Regions from separate parts of the Clostridium intestinale genome, predicted to be linked through region 2. Evidence: a T-box and tRNA genes for the amino acid it is inferred to sense, from the RefSeq annotation. Region 2 holds a T-box; the other holds one or more tRNA genes.

Region 1 (4,425 bases), 2.1 Mb from region 2:
ATTTCTCTATAAGTTCCACAGCTGCCTTTGATTCCTCTCCTGCACCTGGTCCTGATCCCATCCCGTCACTAACTAAGGTCATATAACAACCGTCTTTTGTTTTATTGAAAGAATGGCTATCCCCTGTGTACTTTTCTCCCTCCTTACAACTTAAAGCTACATAACTTGCTATATGATATTTAGGTGTTTCTTCTATCAGCACCTTACATTGATTACTCTTTGGGTCAATACTACATCCATCCCCTCCTATACTCATCGGTCTTCCTATTACCTTATTTATTATTGGTAAAGCTTCTTTAACACAATACTGTGCTCCATGACAATTCTCTAAAGTGATTTTTATGTTAATTCTTCCTTTTTTATCTTCATAGCAAAACAAATCTAGGTATTTAAAGTTATTTCTGTTAAGAGTCCTTTTTAAACTTCTTTCGAATTCACCACAGAGTTCCATATCTCTATCTAAGTCTGTTAAAATCTCATCAACAGTATCCGCCATATTTCCTATATGATTTGCTAAAAGCATCCTTCCTTCCTCTAATCTTTTTTTCCACATTTCATTTAATATATGCTTTTCTACTATTTCTTCAGTACTTTTAATAAGTGCATGTTTTTTTACACATTTCTTTTCTAATTCTTCTGGAAATACTAAAACACCTTCTTCTGATGACTTAATTAATTCTGAGAAACTTCCATAGGTACTATATAGTTCCCTTTTCCAACACATGTATTTCATGTCACAATTACTGCAAACTCTATCTGCTAAATTTTCTATTAATGCAGCACTTTTATTTTTTAATAACAGTTTATTATTATCACCAAAACCCTGCATCACCTCTGACATATCTCCTAATAGTTGCGTAAAATCTCTAAATCTTCTTGTAAATTCCTCCTTTATTTTTGACAAGTGAAACTCTGTATACTTATCTTCTTTTTTCTCTGCATCTATTTCTAACATCAATTTATTTATAAAAGTATTTGGTATAGCTAAAAATATGAAAACAGAGATTAAAGCCTCCACAATCATATATACATCAAATACTTGAGCATAGAGATTTAATATAGAATACATTATCACAAAACATACTGCCGAAAATATTTTTCCTATATCCTTAAATACTCCAACCACCAATCCACATACTCCATATAGTGTTACATAAAGCAGCATCTTATCCATGGTTATTCCTATTACAAGTCCCATACTTATACCCATTGCTGCCCCCAAGGCTCCCTGAGATGTATAGGCTATAATTAAAATAAATACAAGGGCAATTATATTTCTTATACTTATGTTAAGTATAGACATTCCCCCTATTCCAGCAACAGATAAAGAAATTAATATACTTATGCTTATAAGTTCCTCTGAAATAAATATATGATTTGTATTAAATTCTTCCAAGCAGCTTACGCTATACTTTACTATATACGATATACCTTCGATTATTATTGTTAATACTCCTGATAAAACAATTGAACTTATTATCCCATTTCCGTCAATAAAATAATTAAAGATCATCATTGAAAGAAATAAAACAACCCCTCTTCTTATCCCCTCACTTTTACCACCTATCTTTATATTAACTAAATCAGTGGATACCAATATACATGATGTTATTATATACATCGAAACATCTTCAACCCTATATACTAAAGTTAGGTACCCTAATATAACTCCTGAAGACCCTAATAATTTATACATTTTATCTTTACTACTTTGTAGTGCTAATATATATGCAATTCCAAAAGGAGCTATACTTTCTAACGTAGAGAGATTTAACACCAAGGATATTCTACTAAGTAATATCCCAACCGAAAAAAATATCCCTAACTTTAAGGGAGAATATACAACTCTTAAATCTTTTTTGTTTTTATTCTTGTTCTCTATTCTTTTATAAGTATCTACTTCTAGTCCATACTGCACGTCTACCCCTCCATCCTATTTTTCCAATAAATGTAATTAGATTATAGCAAGGTTTTTTTGCAATTTGTGTCATTATGTGTTCTACTTAATGATTTTCGTTGGACAAAATTACTTATAATTCACATTATTTATATAAACTCAGCAAAAATCTGTGGATAATATTTAAAGACTTGTGGATTGTTTTATTCCTTAGAAAGACTGGCTTTTCAAAGATTATTTTATCTTTTGAAAGGATTTAATTTTTTGTCGTGTTTTTATTATATTTGAATATTTATATCATACGAATTTAGGAATAAGTCATATTTGTGCAAATAAGAGGAATCTAATTAATTAAGTTTCTATAGTAACACAAACAAAAAAACCTACAATATATTGTAGGTTTTTGGTGCTGAAGACCGGAATCGAACCGGTACGGTGTTTAAGCACCGCAGGATTTTAAGTCCTGTGCGTCTGCCAGTTCCGCCACTTCAGCATGTTATATAATTTTGCGTGGTAGCGGGAACAGGAGTCGAACCTGCGACACTTCGGGTATGAACCGAATGCTCTAGCCAACTGAGCTATCCCGCCACATTATGGTTGCGGGGGCAGGACTTGAACCTACGACCTTCGGGTTATGAGCCCGACGAGCTACCAACTGCTCCACCCCGCGATATTATATTCAGTTTACTCAAAACTATCCCATTACTCATTATATAAATTAAATGGTTGCGGGGACAGGACTTGAACCTATGACCTTCGGGTTATGAGCCCGACGAGCTACCAACTGCTCCACCCCGCGATATTGGTGCTGAAGACCGGAATCGAACCGGTACGGTGTTTAAGCACCGCAGGATTTTAAGTCCTGTGCGTCTGCCAGTTCCGCCACTTCAGCATTTTCTTTTATATAGTTTGTATGGTAGCGGGAACAGGAGTCGAACCTGCGACACTTCGGGTATGAACCGAATGCTCTAGCCAACTGAGCTATCCCGCCGTATTATGGTTGCGGGGGCAGGACTTGAACCTACGACCTTCGGGTTATGAGCCCGACGAGCTACCAACTGCTCCACCCCGCGATATTGGTGCTGAAGACCGGAATCGAACCGGTACGGTGTTTAAGCACCGCAGGATTTTAAGTCCTGTGCGTCTGCCAGTTCCGCCACTTCAGCCTATATTGTCCTATGCCATTCAGCCGGGACAACAAAATTAATTATAATCTAGGATATGATTTATGTCAACACTTTTCGCAAAAAATTTAATTCACATGTTATTATGGCGTAAACAAAGGCTTCTAGTGCACCTAGAAGCCTAATTTAAACAATACTATTTAACCTGAATTTTTTCTTCCTCTACCTTTAAATTCTTGATTTTTCTTAACGTCTTGAAGCCTTTCTTCGCTATCCTTTAAAAACTTTGACATAATATCTTCAAAGTTTTCAGTAGATTGAGATGGCTTCTTTTTATCTGACACCCAATCAATTTCTACTGGTTTTACACTTTTCTTTTGAGGATTAGCTTGTTTAATAGATAAGCTAATTTTTCCATTATCATCAATTGAAATAACTTTAACTTTAACTTTATCTTGTTCTTTTAGATGTTGTCTAATGTCTTTTACAAAAGAATCAGCTACTTCTGATATATGAACTAATCCTGTTTTTCCCTCCACCTCAACAAATGCGCCAAAGTTTGTGATGTTTACTACTGTACCTTCTAAAATGTTTCCTGCCACTAAGGTCATGTTTAAAAGACTCCTCCTTAAAATTATATATATGTTATAAAATAATAACCTTTATTTTGAGCTTGAACTTCCATTACTATTATTGACAACTTTTTCTCCATCTTTAACTAATCCTAGTCTTTCTCGTGCCAATTTTTCTGCAAATTCATCTGTATTTATACTATCCACTTTTTGTTGAAGTAATTCATTCTCTTTTTCTAAAGCTTCAAGCTTATTCTGTCTTTCAGATACCTGCTTACTTAGTTTTTTAATAGCATTTTCTTGTCTTACTACACTAAAACAAAATATAGCAAGCAAAAAAACTATTACTATGTTTTTAAGGGTAATTCGTTTTGCCATACATATTCCCCCGATTTAAAATAATAATGAATCTTATACTCTATTTTAAATACAATGAGGTATATATTCAAGCTATTTTTAAATTTATTTACTTTTTTCAAATATTTTATAAATAATTATCTTACAAATATATATGAAATTTTTTATAATTACTCTCGAGCCTTTACCTGCTTTTCTTGCGCTACTTCTCTCAACTTTCAATATATAGGAGCTTAAGGTTTTCATATACACTATAAACCCCAATACAATACCTATATATACATATAATCCTAGGAAGGCATAATTTGTATATAACAAAAAGGTGAATACTATTAATCCACAAAGCCCTCCAAAAAGCACATCTTCTATAATCACAATAGCCCTAGGAGCCCCAACTCCTCTTATCAGCCTATATCCATCAAATAATACTCCAGTTAAAATTCCGCCCAATATACTAAATAAAACTATATTATAT
Region 2 (4,425 bases):
TCCATAACCAATTAGCAAAAATAAAATCAGAGAAAAAATTGCTACCCCTAGAAATCTGCCACGCCTCCATTTCTTGTGCATTTTAAAAACATAAGAATCATTCATTAAATTAGTCCCCCTAAGTTTGTTTATTAATAATTTATACATATTTTATATCGACACATTAATTAAATTCTTTACACTTTTACAAGAAACCGGAAAATTATTATATATGTAAATAAAGATAAGATAGGGAGGTATATTAATTTTATGATGGGCCTTTTCATGTACCTCTTAGGCCCATCATGACAAGAAACTTGATTATCACTTTGAAGAATTTTCACTTAATTGACTTTCATGTTTCTCAAAGAAATCAACTCTAGGCATCAAATGCTTTAACTTATGCCCTCCATGAATAAAATTATATATAGGTTCAAATATAAAATCCCAGCTCCAAAGTTTTTTATCAACATTTAGATAGTCTCTTACTTTTTCACATCCAGTTGGAGCTATAGGATGAAGTAGGGTTATGATGGTTCTTACAGCATGGAAGCTATCTATGAGAACTTGTTTTCTTAGTACATCATCATTTTCACTTTCTGCTTTTTTCATGTTACTTACCCAATACTTATTCATTTTTCTTATATAACTATCAAGAACATAAATCACACTGTGAAATTCATGATTGTACATGTTGTTTTCATAGTTTATGATAGCATCTTTAGATTCCTCTAAGATTTCTTCACTTATTTCCCCTACTGGTATTTCTGAATCATAGTACTTTTGAGAAGTGTAGAAACATGAGCGAACAAGTCTGTTAAATACATTAGTAAGAAGATTTCCATCTTTTAATACTGGATCTGCTCCTTGTTTCTCTTCTTCACTCATAAATACTTGTGGAGTAAAGCTGGCACTTTTTCTTGATAAACCCAAACTTAAAAAATGCATTCTTAATTGTTCTGGAGTGTAGAAATTTAATAAATCTCTTGCCATAGGTGGTTTAACTTTACCACTGCTGCTAGCTTTTTTATCCATAAACAATAGATGATTATTTGCAATCAAGTGTGGAATGTTGATGTTTTCGAAGTCTACCTTGTTATCATAGTTTATTCCTGTAAGTGCCATGAAAAGGCCCATCTCAGCAACACCATAAAAATAGATATTATCTTCTCCCATGAATTGATACACCTTTGATTCTTTTGAATTCCAGAAATTCTTCCACTCATCTTTGTCTTTTCCTATTGATTCTAGATAGGCCTTAGTAAATGATATTGGGGCCCATAAAGATTCTGGCCATACCCAAAAAGTAAGATTTTTGAGTTCTTCTTTATCAGGTAACTCTATACCCCATTCAACATTTCCTGATAATCTAAAAGGAACTAAAGTTTTTCCTGTTCTAAATCTTATACCCATCTTATCAAATACTTCTCTTGCTTTATCTCTATCTTCTAGGTTTTTAAATATGAAAGAGATGGAAGCTTTCTTAGAATCATCCTCAACTGTATGAGCTGGAAGTTTTTCATCTAAATCTGTTATTTCTTCAAGTTGCTTACGTTTTACATATATAATTGGTAGTTTTAAAAATTCCTCAATAGTATTTAAGACATATTTTCTCCAATTTGATGTTTTTCTTAAATGCTCTACACCATCACTTAATAGGTTCATGTATTTATCTAATTCAAAATACCAATTAGCTACATCTACAAGTTCAGGTGTTTTGCCTGATAATATACTCTTAGGGTCAATTAACTCATTAGGCATATATTGATGTCCTAAATCACATTCATCTGCATAACCTTTTTCGGAACTACATCCTTCTATAGGACATTTCCCTATTACTTGCCTTCCATTTAATAAAGCTTTAAAATCAGGATCATAAAATTGTGGTGATGATAACTTAACTAGATAGCCATTATCATATAAATTATTAAATATTTCTTTTGATAATTCCTTGTGTATTTCTCCTGCTCTTCCCAGTGAAGAACCAGCATACAGACTTGGATTTATTTCATATTTCTCTAATACCTCTTTTTGTTTTTCATGATTCTCAAGAACATACTCTTCTAATGTTTTATTATAAGAACCTTCATCTACAAGTTTTTTGTAACTTGCAAGTATTGGCGATCCATAACAATCTGTTCCTGATACAAATATAACATTTTCCTCACCTATTCTATCCTTCAAAAATCTTGAGAAGGTATCTGCATGCACAAATACACCACCTACATGACCAAAGTGTAAATCTTTATTACCATATGGCATTCCAGAAGTTATAACTGCTCTCTTAGGAAAGACAGGTCTTTCTAATTTTCTTTTTTCCATAATATTCACTCCTTAATTTTTATACCTTTTTTATTTTTTAGTAGTATTTAATTCACAAGAAATGACTCTAATGAGGCTGATGAGCGCTTCTACAGCAATAATTAAATGAATTTGATGAAGCTGAAAAACACTTCTACAGCAATAAAGTGCGTAAAAAATCGCCCCTACACAAACAATGTGTAGGGGCGAATTATATATCGCGTTACCACCCTAATTCATTAACATGTCACCATATTAATCTTATCAAGTACAATCATACTCTAGTTCTGTAACGTGAACAAACGTCATAGCATCATCTACTTAAATATAGAATCCGTATGAGGCTCCAAGACTTGTTTCATTAAAACTTTCACCATTCCTTCTCACCACCAGGAATTCTCTGTAAGCTTCCATAATAACTACTCTTCTCTTCATAGCTTTTGATTTACTCAAAGTATATTAAATCAAAATTCAGTTGTCAAGGGGGTTTTTATTTTGAAAATAAGTTTTTTATTGCATTAAATACATCTGAAAAGAACTGCCCTATCTTTGCAAATAATCCTTTTGCTTCTTCACTAGTTAACTTATCCTTTAATTGATTTGTTACATCATTTAATTGATCCTTTATACTGTTATAATCAAGATCTAGATTGTTTATTTTACTCATTAGTGTCTTTATGCTAGCTATATCTTCACTAGATAATTTATCTTTATAATCTTTAACAGCATTATCAACAATTTTGTTGACTTCTTCTTCTGTCTTAGGTTTTTCCTTTATTACTTTTTTCTTTATATCATTCATTAAATTTGAAGCATCATCTTGACCTATCTTTTCAGCTACATCACCTGTAGTCACTAACTCTTCATTTGCTGCTTCTTTTTTATCTTCATCTATTTTTTGTCCTGAAGTACTGTTTTCAAATCCTTTTAATATCCCAGTTAATGCTGCTGTTCCAGATACTTCAAAAGGCGCTGCTGCTACAACATTCGCATTTTCAATTCCTGCTGTAATTAAAGCATTTTTTATCATCCCATCATTAACCCAAGTAAGATTGTTTGTACTTACCTTTATACCACCCTTACTTGTAGGTTCAACATAAGAACAAGATATTGCTCTATTACCAAGCTGAGCCTGAGTTGCAACCTTCCCTAAGTATGTATGCTCCTCTTTTGATGTAACTTCCAATAAGTTAACTTCATTTTTCTTAACACCAAAATACTTTAGCATGTCATCTTTTTGTGCTTGTGTTAAATCTGCTCCTAAAGTTACAGACTTAAAAGAATCTGCATGAGCAGTAACTCCTGTAAATCCAGTAACAAAAGCTCCCAAAGCCATGGATGATATGATAAGCTTATTTATAAATGATTTCATCTTCATAATTTTTATTCTCCTTTTAATAAACTTCTCTTTTTTGATTATAATATAAACAAGTTAATTTTTACTTAGAATAATCTTACAATAATATTAATAATTTTACTTAACACTATTAATAGTTGTTGGTTCAAATCTATACTTCTGATCAACATTAGGATACTTAATCTTGTCTACTTCACTTAGAAACATATCAACTGGCCTTGCATAAACTCCACAATCTCCATATAAAGCCTTATAAATAACTAGCTTTTCTCTAGTTTCTGAATGCTCAGCTACATCTAAAACTAAATATAAATCCCCTTTAAAATGTTTAAATATCTTTCCTTTATACTCTGATAAGTCTATTTTCTGCATTTTACTTCTCCTAAAAGTTATTTTGAGAGAAGCATTTTAACTACTTCTCTCTAATCATTTTACTACTTTTTGTTATTTCTGCAATTGTTTTCGTCTTTAGAGTTTCCTTCTAAGTCTTTAAGATTTTTATGTTTTGAACCTTCATCATAGCTGTTTGAAAAACCTGTTTTGTTAAGTGGTACTTTATTTATGTTTTTCATAAGTTCTCCTTCTAACTAAAAATATTATTTAATATATATTTTGCTTCACTCAGCTTCATTAGATTCATTTTACATTATTTTTTTGGTAGCTAAAATACATTTCAAATATCGTCTAGTAACAAAAAGGCCCATATCAAGATTTTCATCAGTGATATGGGCCCTTTTCTTATATATTATTATCTTTTAATTAAAGGAAATGCTATAACATCTTTTATG

The links. A T-box is a leader RNA that pairs with one kind of tRNA and senses whether it is charged. The one in region 2 lies ahead of P8F83_RS02900 (methionine--tRNA ligase), so its partner is inferred to be a tRNA-Met.
Region 1: it encodes a tRNA-Met, which carries the amino acid that the T-box ahead of P8F83_RS02900 (methionine--tRNA ligase) is inferred to sense. The anticodon was not compared.

Annotation. Positions count from the first base shown of each region.
Region 1 is NZ_CP121166.1:3,164,384-3,168,808, forward strand. It holds gene spoIIE (stage II sporulation protein E) at 1-1,918, opposite strand, end outside; tRNA gene P8F83_RS16275 (tRNA-Leu) at 2,302-2,390, opposite strand; tRNA gene P8F83_RS16280 (tRNA-Met) at 2,409-2,485, opposite strand; tRNA gene P8F83_RS16285 (tRNA-Met) at 2,492-2,567, opposite strand; tRNA gene P8F83_RS16290 (tRNA-Met) at 2,621-2,696, opposite strand; tRNA gene P8F83_RS16295 (tRNA-Leu) at 2,701-2,789, opposite strand; tRNA gene P8F83_RS16300 (tRNA-Met) at 2,812-2,888, opposite strand; tRNA gene P8F83_RS16305 (tRNA-Met) at 2,895-2,970, opposite strand; tRNA gene P8F83_RS16310 (tRNA-Leu) at 2,975-3,063, opposite strand; gene P8F83_RS16315 (S1 domain-containing RNA-binding protein) at 3,222-3,632, opposite strand; gene P8F83_RS16320 (FtsB family cell division protein) at 3,684-3,971, opposite strand; gene yabQ (spore cortex biosynthesis protein YabQ) at 4,056-4,425, opposite strand, start outside.
Region 2 is NZ_CP121166.1:588,782-593,206, reverse strand. It holds gene P8F83_RS02905 (hypothetical protein) at 1-105, opposite strand, end outside; gene P8F83_RS02900 (methionine--tRNA ligase) at 304-2,301, opposite strand; T-box leader at 2,480-2,724, opposite strand; gene P8F83_RS02895 (DUF1002 domain-containing protein) at 2,771-3,658, opposite strand; gene P8F83_RS02890 (DUF1653 domain-containing protein) at 3,755-4,009, opposite strand; gene P8F83_RS02885 (hypothetical protein) at 4,072-4,209, opposite strand; gene lysS (lysine--tRNA ligase) at 4,386-4,425, opposite strand, start outside.